Regions from separate parts of the Thioalkalivibrio sp. ALRh genome, predicted to be linked through region 1. Evidence: predicted binding sites of a transcription regulator. Region 1 holds the regulator's gene; the other holds the start of a gene.
The links. Region 1 encodes sigma-54, which starts transcription at its own class of promoters, with help from an activator protein. Its sites were predicted from a motif close to TGGCANGNTNCNTGCTT; they were not measured.

Region 1 (8,073 bases):
GGCCAAGGTCGCGGGCGTGGAACTGCTGGTAATGGTCGTGCCCGCCCCGGGCGGCGAACTGAACGATCTGGTGCTGGCCGCGGCCGCCGTGGCCGAGGTGGACCGCGTGTTCACCGTGGGCGGCGCCCAGGCCGTGGCAGCCCTGGCCTATGGCACCGATACCATCCCGGCGGTAGACAAGATCGTCGGCCCCGGCAACATCTTTGTCGCTGCGGCCAAGCGCGAGGTGTTCGGGACGGTCGGCATCGACATGATCGCCGGTCCCTCGGAGATCCTGGTGGTCTGCGACGGAGAGACGGACCCGGACTGGATCGCGGCCGACCTGTTCTCGCAGGCCGAGCATGACGAGCAGGCCCAGTCCATCCTGCTGTCCTGGGACGAGGCCTTCCTCGACCGCGTGGCCGAGGCCATGGACCGCCTGCTGGCCGAGATGCCGCGCGCCGAGATCATCCGCACCAGCCTCGACAAGCGCGGGGCACTGGTGAAGGTGCGCGACTCCGCCGAGGCCGTTGCCGTCGCCAACCGCATCGCGCCGGAACACCTGGAGCTGTCGGTGGCCGACCCGCAGGCGATGCTGGACGCCGGCCTGCGCCACGCCGGCGCGATCTTCATGGGCCGCTACACCTCCGAGGCCCTGGGCGACTACTGCGCCGGGCCCAACCACGTGCTGCCGACCTCGCGCACCGCGCGCTTCTCCTCGCCGCTGGGGGTGTACGACTTCCAGAAGCGCTCGAGCATCATCCACTGCTCGGCCGAGGGCGCGGCGAAGCTCGGCAAGACCGCCGCCGCCCTCGCGCACGGCGAGGGACTCACCGCCCACGCCCGCTCCGCCGAACTGCGCGGCGGGCAATGAGCCTGCCGCACGAAAGCCGCAGCCCGGATGCCCTGATGCGTCCGGAGGTTCTGGCGCAGTCGGCCTATCAGGTGTCCGACGCGACCGGCCTGATCAAGCTGGACGCGATGGAAAACCCGCATCCCTGGCCCGGCGGGCTGGAAGACGCCTGGCTGGAGGCCCTGCGCGACCCGCAGCTAAACCGTTATCCGGACGCCGGGGCGCGCGAGCTGGAGAAAAATGTGCGCGCCGCTCACGGCGTGCCCGAAGCGGCCGGGCTGCTGTTCGGCAACGGGTCCGACGAACTGATCCAGATCCTGATCATGGCGGTCGCCGCCTCCGGCCGCCCGATCCTGGCGCCGGAGCCGACCTTCGTGATGTACGGCGTGCTGGCCCGCGCAATGGGCGTACCGTTCGTCGGCGTCCCGCTGCACCGCGATTTCACCCTGGACCTCGCCGCGATGCACGCCGCCCTGGCCGAACACGACCCGGCGGTCGTGTTCCTGGCCTATCCGAACAACCCGACCGGGACCCTGGACGACCCGGCCGCCGTGCAGGCGATCATCGAGGCCAACCCCGGCGTCACGGTGGTCGACGAGGCCTATGCCCCGTTCGCCGCCCACAGCTTCCTGCCGGAGGTCGGCCAGCACGACGGGCTCATGGTGATGCGCACGGTCTCGAAGCTGGGGCTGGCCGGCGCGCGGCTGGGCTATCTGGCCGCCTCCGCGGGCTGGATCGATGCGCTGGACCGGCTGCGCCTGCCGTACAACATCAACACCCTGACCCAGCGCTCGGTCGCCTTCGCCCTCGATCACCGTGAGGCGCTGGATGACCAGGCGCGCGGCATCATCGAGGAACGCGGCCGGCTGTCCGAGGCGCTTGCGGCGATCGACGGCGTCGAGCACGTGTTCCCGAGCCAGGCGAATTTCATCCTCTTTCGAGTGCGCGAGGGGCAGGGGCACGCGAGCTTCGCGGCCCTGCGCGACGCCGGCATCCTGATCAAGGATGTTGGCCGCGCGCATCCGCTACTCGCCGACTGCCTGCGCGTCACCGTCGGCCGCTCCGACGAGAACGACGCATTTCTCGCGGCCCTGCGCAACGCCCTCGCCGGCTGAACCCTGATTTCCGAGGGTGAACTAGGCCCAGCCTCGTAAAGGCATGGCGGCAGGAGAGGGACTAGGCGTCCTCGCCGAAGCGGTTGGCGACGAGTTCGGTGAGGGCGTCGAGGGCCTCTTCGGCGTCCTCGCCGTCGGTGGTGATGGTAACCTCGGAGCCCTGCGCCGCCGCCAGCATCATCACCCCCATGATGCTCTTGCCGTTCACTTCCTGGGCGTTCCGGGATACGGTCACATCGGACGCGTACTGACTGGCCAGGCTCACGAACTTGGCCGCCGCACGCGCATGCATCCCCAGACGATTAACGATGGGGACTTCGCGCTGCGGCATCCGAACACTCCTGGTCACAAAGAAGGATGCCATCGTGCCCGCCGGACAGGGCCTTGTTGACCAGCTCCGTCAGCGGCAGATGGCGGTAGTTCAGCACACGGATCAGCATCGGCAGGTTGATCCCGGCAATGACGCGGGCGTTCGCGCCCCGGGCCACGCGACTGGCCACATTGGATGGGGTGGAGCCAAACATGTCGGTCAGGATCAGCACGCCGGAGCCGGAATCCAGCTCGCCCAGGCGCGCCCTCGCGCGCGCCAGCACCTCGTCGGGGTCGTCATTCTGCGACATCGCCATGGACTCGCAATCCTCGGGCAGGTCGCCCAGCATGCTCTGGGCCGTCTGCAGCAGGGTGTCGCCGAGGTTTTGATGCGTGATCAGGATCAGACCAACGCCCATGGACTCACTCCGATTCGAGGGGCAGGGATAGCTCGCGGTGACGGGTGCTAACAGTAACATGTTCGCGCCCCCGCCAGGCAGCCGCCAGCCGCTCCACGAGATAAACCGAGCGGTGACGGCCGCCGGTGCACCCGATCGAAACGGTCACATAGCTGCGGTGATCCTGCCGGATCCGCGGGACCCACTGTTCGAGAAAGCCCTGGATCCCGTCATACATCTCCTCGACCTCGCCATGGCGCGCAAGAAACTCGCAAACAGCCGCATCGCGGCCAGTCAATGGCGCCAGATCGCGCTCGTAGTGCGGGTTGGGCAGGCAGCGCACGTCGAACACGAAGTCGGAGTCCAGCGGGGCCCCATGCTTGAACCCGAATGACTGAAAAAGCAGGGACAGGCGCTCCTCGCCCAGCAGCCCGACGCGGTCGCGCAGGGTGCGCGCGAGATCGTGCATCGACAGACGGGAGGTGTCCACGGTCAGATCCGCCTCGGCCGCAACATGGCCGAGCCAGTCACGTTCGCGCTCGATCGCGTCCACCAGTGGCACGCCGTCGCGCGCCAGTGGGTGTCGGCGCCGCGTCAGGTGATAGCGGCGCAGCAGGACCTCGCTGGAGGCCTGCAGAAACATCACTTCGACCTTCATCCCCTTGCCCCGGAGCTCGCGCAGGAGGTCGGCAAAGCCCTCGAGGGCCGTCAGCCCGCTGCGGACATCCACCCCGACCGCCAGATGGCGGTCGTCGTCCGCGTCGTAATCGCCACTACGGACCTGTTCGATCAGACCGGGCAGCAGCGGCAGCGGCAGGTTGTCGACACAGAAATAGCCGGCGTCCTCCAGCGTATGCAGGGCGACCGTCTTGCCGGAACCCGACAGACCACTGACCAGCAGGAGTCGCATTCAGCCCTCCGGGTCCGGGTTGGGGACGGTGGTTGCAGGGATCGCGCGGTGGTACGGCGGCTCCTCGGGCTCGCCGCTCATCTGCCGGCGCTGACGTGCGCGCAGGTCGTCGCCGGCGACATAGCCCTGCATGTGCAACATGTGGTTGCGTACCGCCGCCTCGATCATCACCGCGATGTTGCGCCCCGGCGCGACCGGCAGGCTGATCAGCGGGATACGCAGCCCGAGGATGCCGATCTCCCCGCGGCGGCCATTCAGGCGGTCATCCGGCACCGGCGAGGGCTCGCCGTGGTCGCGCAGGTCGATAATCAGCCGCAGATACTTGCCGCCCTTGATCGCCGAATCCCCGTACATGGCGCGGACGTTCAACACCCCCAGCCCGCGCACCTCGAGCAGGTCCTGCAACAGGGCCGGGCAGTGTCCGCGCACGATATCCGGGGCGATGCGGGCAAACTCCGGTGCGTCGTCGGCGATCAGCCGGTGCCCGCGCGAGATCAGCTCGAGCGCCACCTCGCTCTTGCCCACGCTGGAGGCCCCGCTGATCAGCACGCCAATGCCGAGGATCTCCATGAACACGCCATGGCGCACCTCGAAATGGGCCAGCCGCTGCTGCAGGAAATAGCGCAGCAGGGAGATAATCTCGTGGCTGCTGGTCGAGGAGCACAAGATCAGCGGCAGCTGCTCATCGGGGACGTCCGGCATCTCCGAGAACGGGCAGGTGTCCTCGGCGAAGATCACCGCGGTCGTCCCGGTGCGGGCCATCTCCAGGATCAGTTGCTCGCGCTGATCATCGCTCAGCCGCGCGATATAGCGCGCCTCGAAATCGCCGATCACCTGGATACGGTTAGGCCGGATCAGGTTGAGGTGCCCGGCGAGGGGCAGGTCGTCGCCGTCACCGCCGACCAGGTTGCGATCCGGTGCGACCTGCTCGCCGTGTACGTAGCGCAGATCCAGGCGATTGCCCATCGCCTGGATCAGGACCTCTACGGTGATGTCGCGCGCGATGCCGCCCTCTCCCAGTGCCTCGTTCATGCACGAATCTCCGGCAGCATTGGCGCGGGGTGTCGGAATCGGGGGAGCACTGCCGGGAGAGCCATGTTCAGGCGTCGCCGAAGGCCCGGGTCAGTTCGCGTTCCAGGGCGTCCGCGTCGCCGGCACGGCGCAGCGAGGCGATATTGTCGGGCTGCGAGAGACCGCGAGCCAGCTGCGCCAGCAGGTCCAGGTGCGCGCTGGTCGCCGCCTCGGGCACCAGCAGTGCGATCAGGATGTCCACGGGTTCGTGGTCCATGGCGTCGAAGTCGACCCCCTGGTCCAGCCGCAGGACCGCGACCCGGGGGGCATCGAGCTCGGCCAGACGCCCATGCGGGATGGCCACGCCATGCCCCAGACCGGTGGAGCCAAGCTTCTCGCGGGCAGACAGGGCCTCGAAGATGGCCCCGCTGGCCGGGCCGGCGGACTCCTCGCCGCCGACGGCCAGCAACTCGGCCAGGGTCTCGAGCGCCCGTTTCTGGCTGGAACACTCGGGCTCCAGCCGGATACGGGCGCGGGTGATCAGCTCGGCAATGGTCATTGCGTTAAAGGGCCTGTTCGCGGTTGCGCTGGGCACCCTCGGCGCGGTGATGGTCCTTGACCTTTTCCTTGTGCTTGATCAGCTGACGATCCACCTTGTCGATCAGGCCATCAATCGCCGCATACATATCCTCGTGACTGGCTTCGGCGTGGATGTGATTGCCGCTGACCTGGAGATTGGCCTCCGCCTTGTTGTTCAGGTTCTGGTTTTTCTCGTGGGTCAGCACCACATGCACGTCGATCACTTTGTCGAAGTGGCGTTCCAGCTTCGCGAACTTTTCGTTCACGTAGTCGCGCAGGGCGTCGGTGATATCGACGTGATGGCCGGTCAGGTTGATCTGCATGGTCAGGCTCCTTTTTGCTTGGTTCCACTGGGCATACTCGCCATCTGCCGGCGTTCGCTGGAAGACGGTATGTGCATAGCCTCGCGGTACTTGGCCACGGTGCGTCGGGCCACATTAATGCCCCGATCCGACAGGATCTGGGCCAGTTTTGCATCACTCAGTGGCTTGTTCGGGGTCTCGCCACCAATCAATTCCCGAATCATGGCACGGATCGCGGTCGCCGAGCATTCGCCGCCATCGGCTGTGCCAACATGACTGGAAAAGAAGTACTTGAACTCGAATACCCCACGCGGGGTGTGCATGTATTTCTGTGTAGTCACCCTCGAGATGGTCGATTCGTGCATCTCCAGGGTCTCGGCGATATCGCGCAGGATCAGCGGTTGCATGGCAACCTCACCATGCTCGAGAAACCCCTGCTGGCGCACGACGATGGCCTGGGCGACCCGCAGCAGGGTGTCGTTCCGGCTGTGCAGGCTCTTCAGGAACCAGCGCGCCTCCTGCAACTGATCGCGCATAAACGCGCTATCACGCGCATCGGAGACCTGCCGCACCATGCCCGCATAGAGATCGTTGATGCGAATGCGCGGCGCAATCTCCGGGTTCAAGTCCACGCGCCAGCCATCGCGGTCATGGCGGACATAGACATCCGGCACGACGTATTCCGAAGTGGACTCGCTGATCTGGGCACCGGGCCGCGGATTCAGGGTGCGGATCAGGTCCAGCGCCCGCGCCAGCTCGTCCGGGTCGCGCACGCCGGACTGGCGCTGCAGGGCTCGGTAGTCCCGCTTGGCCAGGCTCTCCATGCCGTTTTCCAGGATGGCTCGAGCCGCGTCACGCGCCGGGGCATCCGGCGCCAAATGGCGCAGCTGGATCTCCAGGCACTCGCGCAGGTCCCGCGCACCGACGCCCAGCGGGTCGCACTGCTGAATCCAGTGCAGCACCGCCTCGACCTCGTCGACCCCCACGGGCTCGTCTTCGCCCTGGCTGATCATCTCCGCCAGCGCCTCGAGTTCACTGTCCAGATAGCCGTCCGGGCTGATCGCGTCGATCAGCGCCGCCCCGATCCGTTGGTCTCGTGGGGTCAGGTGGCTCAGATGCAGCTGCCAGAGCAGGTGATCCTGAAGGCCCTCGTCCTCGCCGTCGGAGGTATTCTCCAGCGGGTCGCGGTCGTCCAGGCCGCGTGGGCTCGGGGCGGGCTCGTAGATGTCGTCCCAGCGACTGTCGGTGCTCAACTCCTCGGGGATCACGTCATCGCCAGCCGTGTCGGCCTGCATGCGATCCCCGTCGACCCGTTCGCCCCCTTCCTCCGGGCGCTCGGGCGGGGCCTCCTCGCCCTCGTCCTCCACCTGCTCGAGCATGGGGTTGCTTTCCAGCGCCTGCTGGATCTCCGCCTGCAACTCCAGCGTGGAAAGCTGCAGCAGACGGATCGCCTGTTGCAGCTGCGGGGTCATCGTCAGCGTCTGCCCCAGCTGCAGATTGAGCCCGGGTTTCAGCATCGCGGTTTGAGGTCCATGGTGACCATCAAGATCATCTTAAGGAAACACTGATCAATGTTCACAGTCGAAAGTTTTCTCCGAGATACACGCGGCGCACCTGGGGGTCGTCCAGCAGCTCCTGCGGGGTCCCGGCGCTCAGGATGCGGCCCTCACTAAGAATATAGGCCCTGTCGCAGATTCCGAGGGTCTCGCGCACGTTGTGGTCGGAAATCAGCACACCGATCCCGCGCTGGGCCAGATGCCCAATCACGGCCTGGATATCACCCACGGAAATCGGATCCACGCCGGCAAACGGTTCGTCCAGGCAGATAAAGCGCGGGTCACCGGCCAGTGCCCGCGCGATCTCGGCGCGGCGACGCTCGCCCCCGGACAGGGCAATCCCAGGGCTGTGGCGCACGGTCTCCAGCTGGAACTCCTCGATCAGGGCATCGCCGATGCGGCGTCGCTCGTGGCGGTCGAGCTCCGAGCGCAGCTCCAGCACCGCCTGCAGGTTGTCCCAAACACTCAGCCGACGGAAGATCGAGGCCTCCTGCGGCAGGTAGCCCAGCCCGGCTCGGGCCCGCGAATGAATCGGGGCCCGGGTGATGTCCCGGTCACCCAGCGTGATGCGGCCACGATTGGGCCGGATCAGGCCGACCAGGCTGTAGAAACAGGTGGTCTTGCCTGCGCCGTTCGGTCCCAGCAGGCCCACGACCTCCCCTGGTGCCAGATCGACGTCGACACGATCCAGCACCGTACGCTTGCCATAGCGCTTGGTCAGCTCGCGGCCGGTCAGATAGCCGGCCATCGGCGCAGATTCGCCACCGGCCGCGGCGGGCGCGCTGGTGTCGAGCTCGTTCATTCGTCGTCTTCGCGGGGCTGGATCCTGATACGTACACGCTCGTCATCGGCCTCGCCACGCTCGGCCTCGATCACATCCGTCTCCAGGTCGTAGACGATGCGCTTGCCGCGCGCTTCCTCGGCTGCCGTGATCACATGCGCCTGGTCGGTCAGGATCACCCGGTCCTCGTTCAGCAGGTAGTCGATGCGCAGCGCGGTGGCGATGCGCATCTCGCCCGTCTCCGGGTCCGGGGACTCCAGCCGCGCGGGCTCGCCGTGGG
Region 2 (8,073 bases), on a different contig from region 1:
CCCGACAGGCGTGCCCTTGATGGCGCGGCGACGGGCCGTTGGGCGTTCGCCTAGGCCGGAAAACGGGGCCCCTGGCGTCGGTTCCGGCGAAGCATCAGCCCGAGCAGGCCGAGCCCCAGTCCCATCAGCAGCATCGTCTTCGGTTCGGGGACGGTGCCGACCTCGCCCGAACGGTAATAGACGCTGATATGCGAGATGTTGCGTGTGGCCACACCCGGATAGCTGAAGGGCGGTTGGGTGAAGGGTGAGCTGTAATCGCCATTGATCCCGGTCATCAGGAAGCCGACCAGGTTGGTGCCGCTGCCATGACTGAACACGAACAGCAGGTCTCCATAGTCCCATTCGGAATCGAGGTTCCATTGCCCGCTGTGGCGATTGCCATCAAAGCTGGCGAGGGTCGAGCTGTTCGACCCGGGGGAGGTCCAGCGGCCGTCGAATAGCCAGTCGCTGATTCCGAAGAATCCGGTGTCGCCCGCGGTATTCACAAGCCAGCTGGAGGGATCGCCGGTGGTGGAGTCGGTGGCTGCGCCATCCAGTGGCGACAAAATCTGACAGCCGAGATTGTTGGTGACCTTGTCACCGACGTTGCCGGACAGGGCAGTGCAATCGAGCAGTGCGGCCTGGGTGGCCCCGGAGAGCGACAGGGTCAACAGGAACACCGTTCCGGCCAGGAACGAGAGCAATGGCTTGCATGACATCGAGCTTACCTCCATGGGACGAAAGTCCCTCCATGGTTTCTCATGAATGCGGCTGGGGCGCGGATCGCCTGAAAGTGCCATCACTCACAAGGCGGGAATGCAGCACGCTTCGTGCCATGTTCGACGAGATGGGGGATTCGGGCGATGAAACAATCGCTTGTGAGATTTGATGTGGAGAGGCGGTCGTGGGTTACGGCCGAGATGTAAAAGAACCGGACATGTTCGGTCGAGGCGAGCGAATCACTGTGGATCAGGAGGCATGAACGAAATGATGGCGCCACATGGGCGCCATCATGCCAAGTCGAGCAGGACGTGATCAGGCCGCCATCGTGTCCCTGCGTGCTTTGCGGCGGACGGCGATACCCAGCAAGCCCAGACCCAGACCCAGTAGCAACAGTGTGTGGGGCTCCGGTACCTGCCCGTTCGGACGGTAGTAGATGCTCACGTGGGAGATGTCTTTGGGGCTTGCACCCGGGAAGTCAAACGGCGGGTCAATGAATGGCGAGAGGTAGCTGCCGTTATAGCCAGTCATCAGGAACCCGGTCAGATTGGTGCCGCGGCCATCCTTGAACAGGAACAGCAGGTCGCCGTAGACAAAGCTCGGATCCAGTGTCCAGGTCCCGCCCTGGGAGGTTCCGTCCAGCGTGACCAGGTTGAGGGTCGGATCGGCCGGATCAAACTCCAGCGGATCGCCGTTGCTGTTCGGCGGATCTTCCCAGCGGCCATCGAACTGCCAGTCACTGATGCCGAAAAAGCCCGTGCCACCGGCCGTGTTGACGATCCAGTTGGAGGGGTCGCCTCCCACAGGGTCGTTTGCATGCCCATCCAGGGGTTCGAGGATCTGGCAGCCGATGTTGGCGGTGACGCGGTTTTCAACGCCGCCATCCAGGCTGGCGCAGCTGATCAACGAAGCCTGTGCGGCGCCGGAAAGGCCCAGGCCCAGCAACAGGGCGGCACTCGCGAAATAGGGTGTAATACGTTTGGGGTTCATTCGATGCACCTTCCCTGGGAATAGCCCCCTGGGTGGCTTGCGCGGATCCGGCCCATCCGGTCCTTGTGCACTCAGGGCTATGCAGAAACGGTGCCATTCCCATATGCGCGCTAATTCATTCGAAAAAACAGACCGATAGGAGGATGCGCCTTTTGCCGGATGGCAGCGGGACTGGACGGGCGTAAAAAAGTGTGACACCGACGACTACGCCGTTCGGGTGAGTGGCGCCCGGCGGGTACATTCTCAGTGCCGCGAGAGGGGTTTACCCGGCCAGGATTGGGTGTAAAGAAACGGGACACCAGGCCGTGCGCGCCGGAGGCCATGGCTACCCTGTCGAGCTTGCCCGGCAGCGCGCAATAGGCCGTATGTAGCTGAAAATACGGAAGGCTTTGGATTCTTGCGTTGTGCGCTACCTGGACGGTGGTCTGGCCATGGCGTGGCGGCCACCTGAAAAAAAGCCCCGCATCCCCTATCATTACGCGTCTTTGTTTCCCCCTTCCCAGGCCTGCGCCGGTGAGTCGGCGCGCCGGGAAACCGAATCCACGAAAGTAATGAAACGGGAGATCCGAATGTTTTCGATCGACATGAGTATCCACGGCTACGACGACGAACTCTGGGGCGCCATCAGCAAGGAGGCGCAGCGCCAGGAAGAGCATATCGAGCTGATCGCCTCCGAGAACTACACCAGCCCGCGCGTGATGGAGGCCCAGGGCTCCGTGCTGACCAACAAGTACGCCGAGGGCTATCCGGGCAAGCGCTACTACGGTGGCTGCGAGTATGTGGATATCGTCGAGCAGCTCGCGATCGATCGCCTCAAGCAGCTCTACGGCGCCGACTACGCGAACGTGCAGCCGCATTCCGGCTCGCAGGCCAACGCGGCCGTGTACATGGCCCTGCTGCAGCCGCATGACACCGTGCTGGGCATGAGCCTGGACGCCGGCGGTCACCTGACCCACGGCGCCAAGCCGAACTTCTCCGGCAAGATCTACAACGCGGTGCAGTACGGCATCACCGACGAGGGTCTGATCGACTACGACGAGGTCCAGCGCCTGGCCACCGAGCACCAGCCGAAGATGATCGTCGCCGGCTTCTCCGCCTATTCGCGCGTGGTCGACTGGAAGCGCTTCCGCGAGATCGCCGATTCCGTGGGCGCCTACCTGATGGTGGACATGGCCCACGTCTCCGGCCTGATCGCCGCCGGCGAATACCCGAACCCGATCGACCACGCCCACGTGGTCACCTCTACCACGCACAAGTCCCTGCGCGGGCCGCGTGGCGGCTTCATCATCACCAAGGGCCAGCCGGAGCTGAACAAGAAGTTCCAGTCGCTGATCTTCCCGGGTACCCAGGGCGGCCCGCTGATGCACGTGATCGCCGGCAAGGCGGTGGCCTTCAAGGAGGCCCTGGAGCCGGAATTCAAGACCTATCAGAAGCAGGTGATCGCCAACGCCCGCGCAATGGCCGAGGTCCTGGTCGAGCGTGGCTACGACATCGTCTCCGGCGGGACCGACAATCACCTGTTCCTGCTGAGCCTGGTGTCCAAGGGCATGACCGGCAAGGCCGCGGACGCCGCGCTGGGTCGCGCCAACATCACGGTCAACAAGAACGCCGTGCCCAACGATCCGGAATCCCCATTCGTGACCTCCGGCATCCGCATCGGCACCGCCGCTCTGACCACGCGTGGCTTCACCGAAGCGGAGTCGCGCGAGCTGGCCGGCTGGATCGCCGACGTGCTGGACGACCACGAGAACGAGCAGGTGATCGACGCGACCCGCGACAAGGTCGTCGAGATCTGCCGCCGCTTCCCGGTCTACGGCGCCCCCGAATAACGCGGCGTAGCGGCGGCCCGCCATGCGCTGCCCGGCCTGTGGCGCTCAGGACACCCGCGTGGTCGACTCGCGGGTGGCCGGTCCGGAGCAGGAGCAGATCCGGCGCCGGCGCGAGTGCCGCGAGTGCCGGGCGCGCTTTACCACCTTCGAGCGGGCGGAGTTCAGCCTGCCGCGGGTGGTCAAGCGCTCCGGCGAGCGCGTTGCCTTCGACGAAGACAAGTTGCGCAGTGGTCTGCGCCGGGCGTTGCACAAGCGCCCGGTGAAGACCGAGGATGTCGAGCGCGTGATCGACGACATCAAGCGCCAGCTCGCGTCCCTGGCGGCCCCCGAGGTCAAGTCCGACCGTATTGGCGAAATGGTCCTGGCAGCCTTGCATGCCCTGGACCATGTGGCCTATATCCGTTTTGCCTCCATCTATCTGAGCTTTGCCAGTGTGCAGTCCTTCCGCGAGGCCATCGAGCGGCTCGAGGATGACCTGACGCCGGAGATGCGCCGTTCACAGCTGCGTCTGATCGATGAGGGACTCGCCGACACGGATGCCGCCGCGCCGGGGGATTCGCAGGAGGGCAGTTGATGGCACAGCCGGGACACGAACAGGCGGTGGAGGATCGGCGTCACATGGCGCGGGCGCTGGAGCTGGCCGACTATGGCCGCTTCAGTGCCGATCCCAATCCTCGGGTGGGCTGTGTGCTGGTGCGCGATGGCGAGGTCGTCGGAGAGGGGCTGCACTGGTGTGCCGGCGAGCCGCACGCCGAGGTGAACGCCCTGCACGCGGCCGGCGAAGCCGCGCGCGGGGCCACTGTCTACGTGACGCTCGAGCCGTGCAGTCACCACGGTCGCACTCCTCCCTGTACCGAGGCGCTGATCCAGGCCGGCGTGGCCCGGGCCGTGATTGCGATGCAGGACCCGAACCCGCGGGTCTGTGGTGGCGGCATGGAGGCGCTGCGCGCGGCCGGGATCGAGGTCGAGACCGGCGTACTCGAGGCCGAGGCCCGGGCACTGAACCCGGGCTTTGTCCAGCGCATGGAGCAAGGACGTCCCTGGGTCCGGATCAAGCTCGCGGCGAGCCTGGACGGGCGCACGGCGATGGCCTCGGGCGAGTCCCGCTGGATTACCGGCGAGGCCGCGCGTCGCGACGTACAGCTGTGGCGGGCGCGCGCCGGGGCGATCCTGACCGGCAGCGGTACCGTGGTGGCCGACGACCCGCGCCTGACCGTGCGCATGAAACCGCATCAGCTGGCTGCCCAGGCCGGTTTTCCCGATGACCCGCACTACTCGGATCTGCCCACCCGGCAGCCGCTCAGGGTGATCCTGGATGCCCGGCTGCGCACGCCCCCCGGCGCCCAGATCCTGAAGAGCGGCCCTGTGTGGGTCCTGACCGGGCCGGATGCCGCGCGTTCGCCGGTCGCGGATACGTTGCGCGGGCATGGCGCGGATGTGCGGCCGATCGCGCTGGCCAGCGACTCGCCCGAGGGCGGACTGGACCTCGGCGAGGTGCTGGTGGAGCTGGCACGCGCCGAGGTCAACGAACTGCATGTCGAGTCCGGCCCCGGTCTGGCCGGCGCCCTGGCCCGCGGGGGCTGGGTGGACGAGTGGCTGTTGTACCAGGCGCCGTTGCTGCTGGGCTCGAGTGCCCGTCCGCTGGTGGAGTGGCCGCTGGCGCGCATGGACGAACGCGCGGAGCTGGAGATCCTCGAGAGCCGCTGGGTCGGTGACAGCCTGCGCCTGCGGGCCCGTCCGCGCTCCTGATGGTCCGATCGTCCTGCGCCTTGTCGGGTGCTAAATCCATACGTCCTCCATCGTGTGGTGCGAACGCCTTCGCGTTTCCCTAAGATGGGCGGCTCGCGGCGTCCCTTCCCGGGGCGGCCTGAAACCGATACAAGGCCCATGTTCACCGGAATCATCGAGACCCTTGGCAGCCTGGATCGCCTGACGCCCAGCGGCGGCGACGTGCGCCTGCATGTGAATGCACCTGGGATGGACCTGTCGGACACGCGCCTGGGCGACTCCATCGCGGTCAACGGCGTGTGTCTGACCGTGACCGACCTGACGGCCGCGGGCTTCGCCGCCGACGTATCGCGCGAGTCCCTGAACGTGACCACGCTGGGCGGGCTGGGGCCCGGCGACCGGGTCAACCTGGAGCGGGCACTGGCCCTGGGCGACCGCCTCGGCGGCCACATGGTCTCGGGCCATGTCGATGGCGTGGGCGAGGTGGTCGCGATGGAGCCGGACGCACGCTCGACCCTCGTGCGCTTTCGTGCCCCCGCCGCGCTGGCACGCTATATCGCGGCGAAAGGCTCGATCACCATCGATGGCACCAGCCTGACCGTGAACCGCGTCGACGGGGCCGAGTTCGAGGTCAACATCATCCCCCACACCTGGTCGCTGACCCGCTTCTCTGTCTACGCGGTGGGCACGCCGGTGAACCTGGAGGTGGACCTGATCGCGCGCTACCTCGAGCGCCTGATGCTGGGCGAGCGCGCGGCCGAGCCGGGCACGGATGCCGGCGATCTGTCCGAGGCCTGGCTGGCCGAACAGGGCTTCCCCAATCATTCCGGGCCGCGCGACTGAGCGCACGGCCCCCGACCGAAGGCACGCATGGAATTTTCCAATACCGAAACCATCCTCGAGGAACTGCAGGCCGGGCGCATGGTGGTCATCGTCGACGACGAGGACCGCGAGAACGAGGGCGATCTGCTGATGCTCGCCTCGCATGTGCGCCCCGAGGACATCAACTTCATGGCCAAGTACGGCCGCGGGCTGATCTGCCTGACGCTGACCCGCGAGCGCTGCAAGCAGCTCGCGCTGCCGCTGATGGTGACCGACACCAACGATGTGCACGGCACCAACTTCACGCTGTCCATCGAGGCCGCCGAGGGCGTGACTACGGGTATTTCCGCCTATGACCGCGCGCACACCATCCGCACGGCCGTGGCGCCCAACGCGCAGCCGGGTGACATCGTCCAGCCGGGACATGTCTTTCCGCTGATGGCGCAGCCGGGCGGGGTGATCGTGCGCGCCGGCCATACCGAGGCCGGTTGCGACCTCGCGCGCCTGGCCGGGGCCGAGCCGGCCGCGGTGATCGTGGAGATCCTCAACGAGGACGGTACGATGGCGCGGCGCCCGGACCTCGAGCGCTTCTGTGCCGAACACGACCTGAAGATGGGCACGATCGAGGACCTGATCCGCTACCGCATCGAGAACGAGAAGACCGTTCAGCGCGTCTCGGAGCGCCCGTTCCCGACCGCGCACGGCGAATTCCGCCTGCTGTCATTCCAGGACGAGGTCGACCACCAGCTACACTTTGCGCTGGTGCGCGGCGAGCCGAAGCCGGAGCAGGGCACCCTGGTGCGCGTGCACCTGGAAAACACGCTGCATGACACCCTGGGCTATGCCGGCCCGGATCGTGGCTGGCCGCTGGACGACGCTCTGCGCCGCATCGACGAGGCGGGCGAGGGCGTCGTGGTGGTGCTGCGCAAGCACGAGAGCGCCGAGGCCCTGGCGCAGCGCCTGGAACAGCTCGGGCAGCCGCCGCAGGAGGAGCGTGGCGGGCGCGAGAATTCGGCCGAGTGGCGCATGTACGGCATCGGCGCGCAGATCCTGGCGGACTGCGGCGTGGGCCGCATGAAGCTGATGTCCGCGCCCAAGCGCTTCCATGGCCTGGGCGGTTTCGGGCTCGAGGTCGTCGACTACATTCACGAATAGCCCGGGCCACGAATATCCCGGGGCCGCGAATAGCGCAGGGCGCTCCTCCTCGTGCTCGTCCGCGCTATATCACCCCGTCCAGGCGCAGGTAGCCGATCAGGAACAGCACGGCGAGGACCCCGGACAGTACGTACAGCCAATTGGACAGCGTCGGGTTGTTGGGGCGGCTGAAGAAGGCCGCCCACAGCGCGAGCAGGATCAGGACGAAGAAGAAGAACAGGAATCGCATGGCTCAGGCTCCTTCCGGTACCGCGTAGGGCAGGTCGACGACCTCCGCCCGAGGTCCATCCGGTGCCCCCCAGTGCAGCTCGCCTTCGGCGGCCGCCACCTGCACCACCGCCAGGGCCGAGTAGAGGCCGTCCGGGTGCAGTTCCGCGGCCACGATCTCGCCGTCCGACTGCTCCGGGTTGCCTCCGGCGCGAAATACCGGTGAGCCCGGCTGCGGCAGCTCCGAGGCGGGGATTGCCAGGCGGAACATGCGCCGCTTCAGCTTGCCGAGGTAGTGCATCCGGGCCACCACCTCCTGTCCCGGGTAGCAGCCCTTCTCGAAGTTGATCGCCCCCAGCGCGTGCAGGTTAAGCATCTGCGGCACGAACATCTCGCTGGTCGCCTCGACCACGGTCGGCATCCCGGCGAGGATGTCGAGCAGGGCCCACTCGCGCGGCCCCACCGGGCCCGAGCGCACGTTCAGCTTGTCCCAGGCGGTGCGCATCGGTTCGAGCTCGCCGAACAGCTCGTAACGCGGGTGCACCCCGGGCACGCGCACGATGGTCACGCCGTCTTTTTCGACCACGTCGTCCACGTTCGCGGGGCGGGCGCCCAGTGCGTTGTTCAGTTCGGTTTCGGCGTC

Region 2: a site for sigma-54 is predicted at 1,769-1,785, ahead of F791_RS0107995 (PEP-CTERM sorting domain-containing protein). Genes of this name have one in related genera too.

What each region holds. Positions count from the first base shown of each region.
Region 1 covers NZ_KB906519.1:774,544-782,616, forward strand. Annotated here, with positions in the region: gene hisD (histidinol dehydrogenase) at 1-853, shown strand, start outside; gene hisC (histidinol-phosphate transaminase) at 850-1,947, shown strand; gene F791_RS0103730 (HPr family phosphocarrier protein) at 2,009-2,278, opposite strand; gene F791_RS0103735 (PTS sugar transporter subunit IIA) at 2,250-2,675, opposite strand; gene rapZ (RNase adapter RapZ) at 2,680-3,564, opposite strand; gene hprK (HPr(Ser) kinase/phosphatase) at 3,565-4,596, opposite strand; gene F791_RS0103750 (PTS sugar transporter subunit IIA) at 4,664-5,134, opposite strand; gene hpf (ribosome hibernation-promoting factor, HPF/YfiA family) at 5,139-5,477, opposite strand; gene F791_RS0103760 (RNA polymerase factor sigma-54) at 5,480-6,973, opposite strand; gene lptB (LPS export ABC transporter ATP-binding protein) at 7,032-7,760, opposite strand; gene lptA (lipopolysaccharide transport periplasmic protein LptA) at 7,811-8,073, opposite strand, start outside.
Region 2 covers NZ_KB906520.1:33,304-41,376, reverse strand. Annotated here, with positions in the region: gene F791_RS0108000 (PEP-CTERM sorting domain-containing protein) at 51-683, opposite strand; gene F791_RS0107995 (PEP-CTERM sorting domain-containing protein) at 1,015-1,689, opposite strand; gene glyA (serine hydroxymethyltransferase) at 2,259-3,518, shown strand; gene nrdR (transcriptional regulator NrdR) at 3,541-4,092, shown strand; gene ribD (bifunctional diaminohydroxyphosphoribosylaminopyrimidine deaminase/5-amino-6-(5-phosphoribosylamino)uracil reductase RibD) at 4,092-5,267, shown strand; gene F791_RS0107975 (riboflavin synthase) at 5,406-6,089, shown strand; gene ribBA (bifunctional 3,4-dihydroxy-2-butanone-4-phosphate synthase/GTP cyclohydrolase II) at 6,117-7,223, shown strand; gene F791_RS13775 (hypothetical protein) at 7,288-7,452, opposite strand; gene F791_RS0107960 (folate-binding protein YgfZ) at 7,456-8,073, opposite strand, start outside.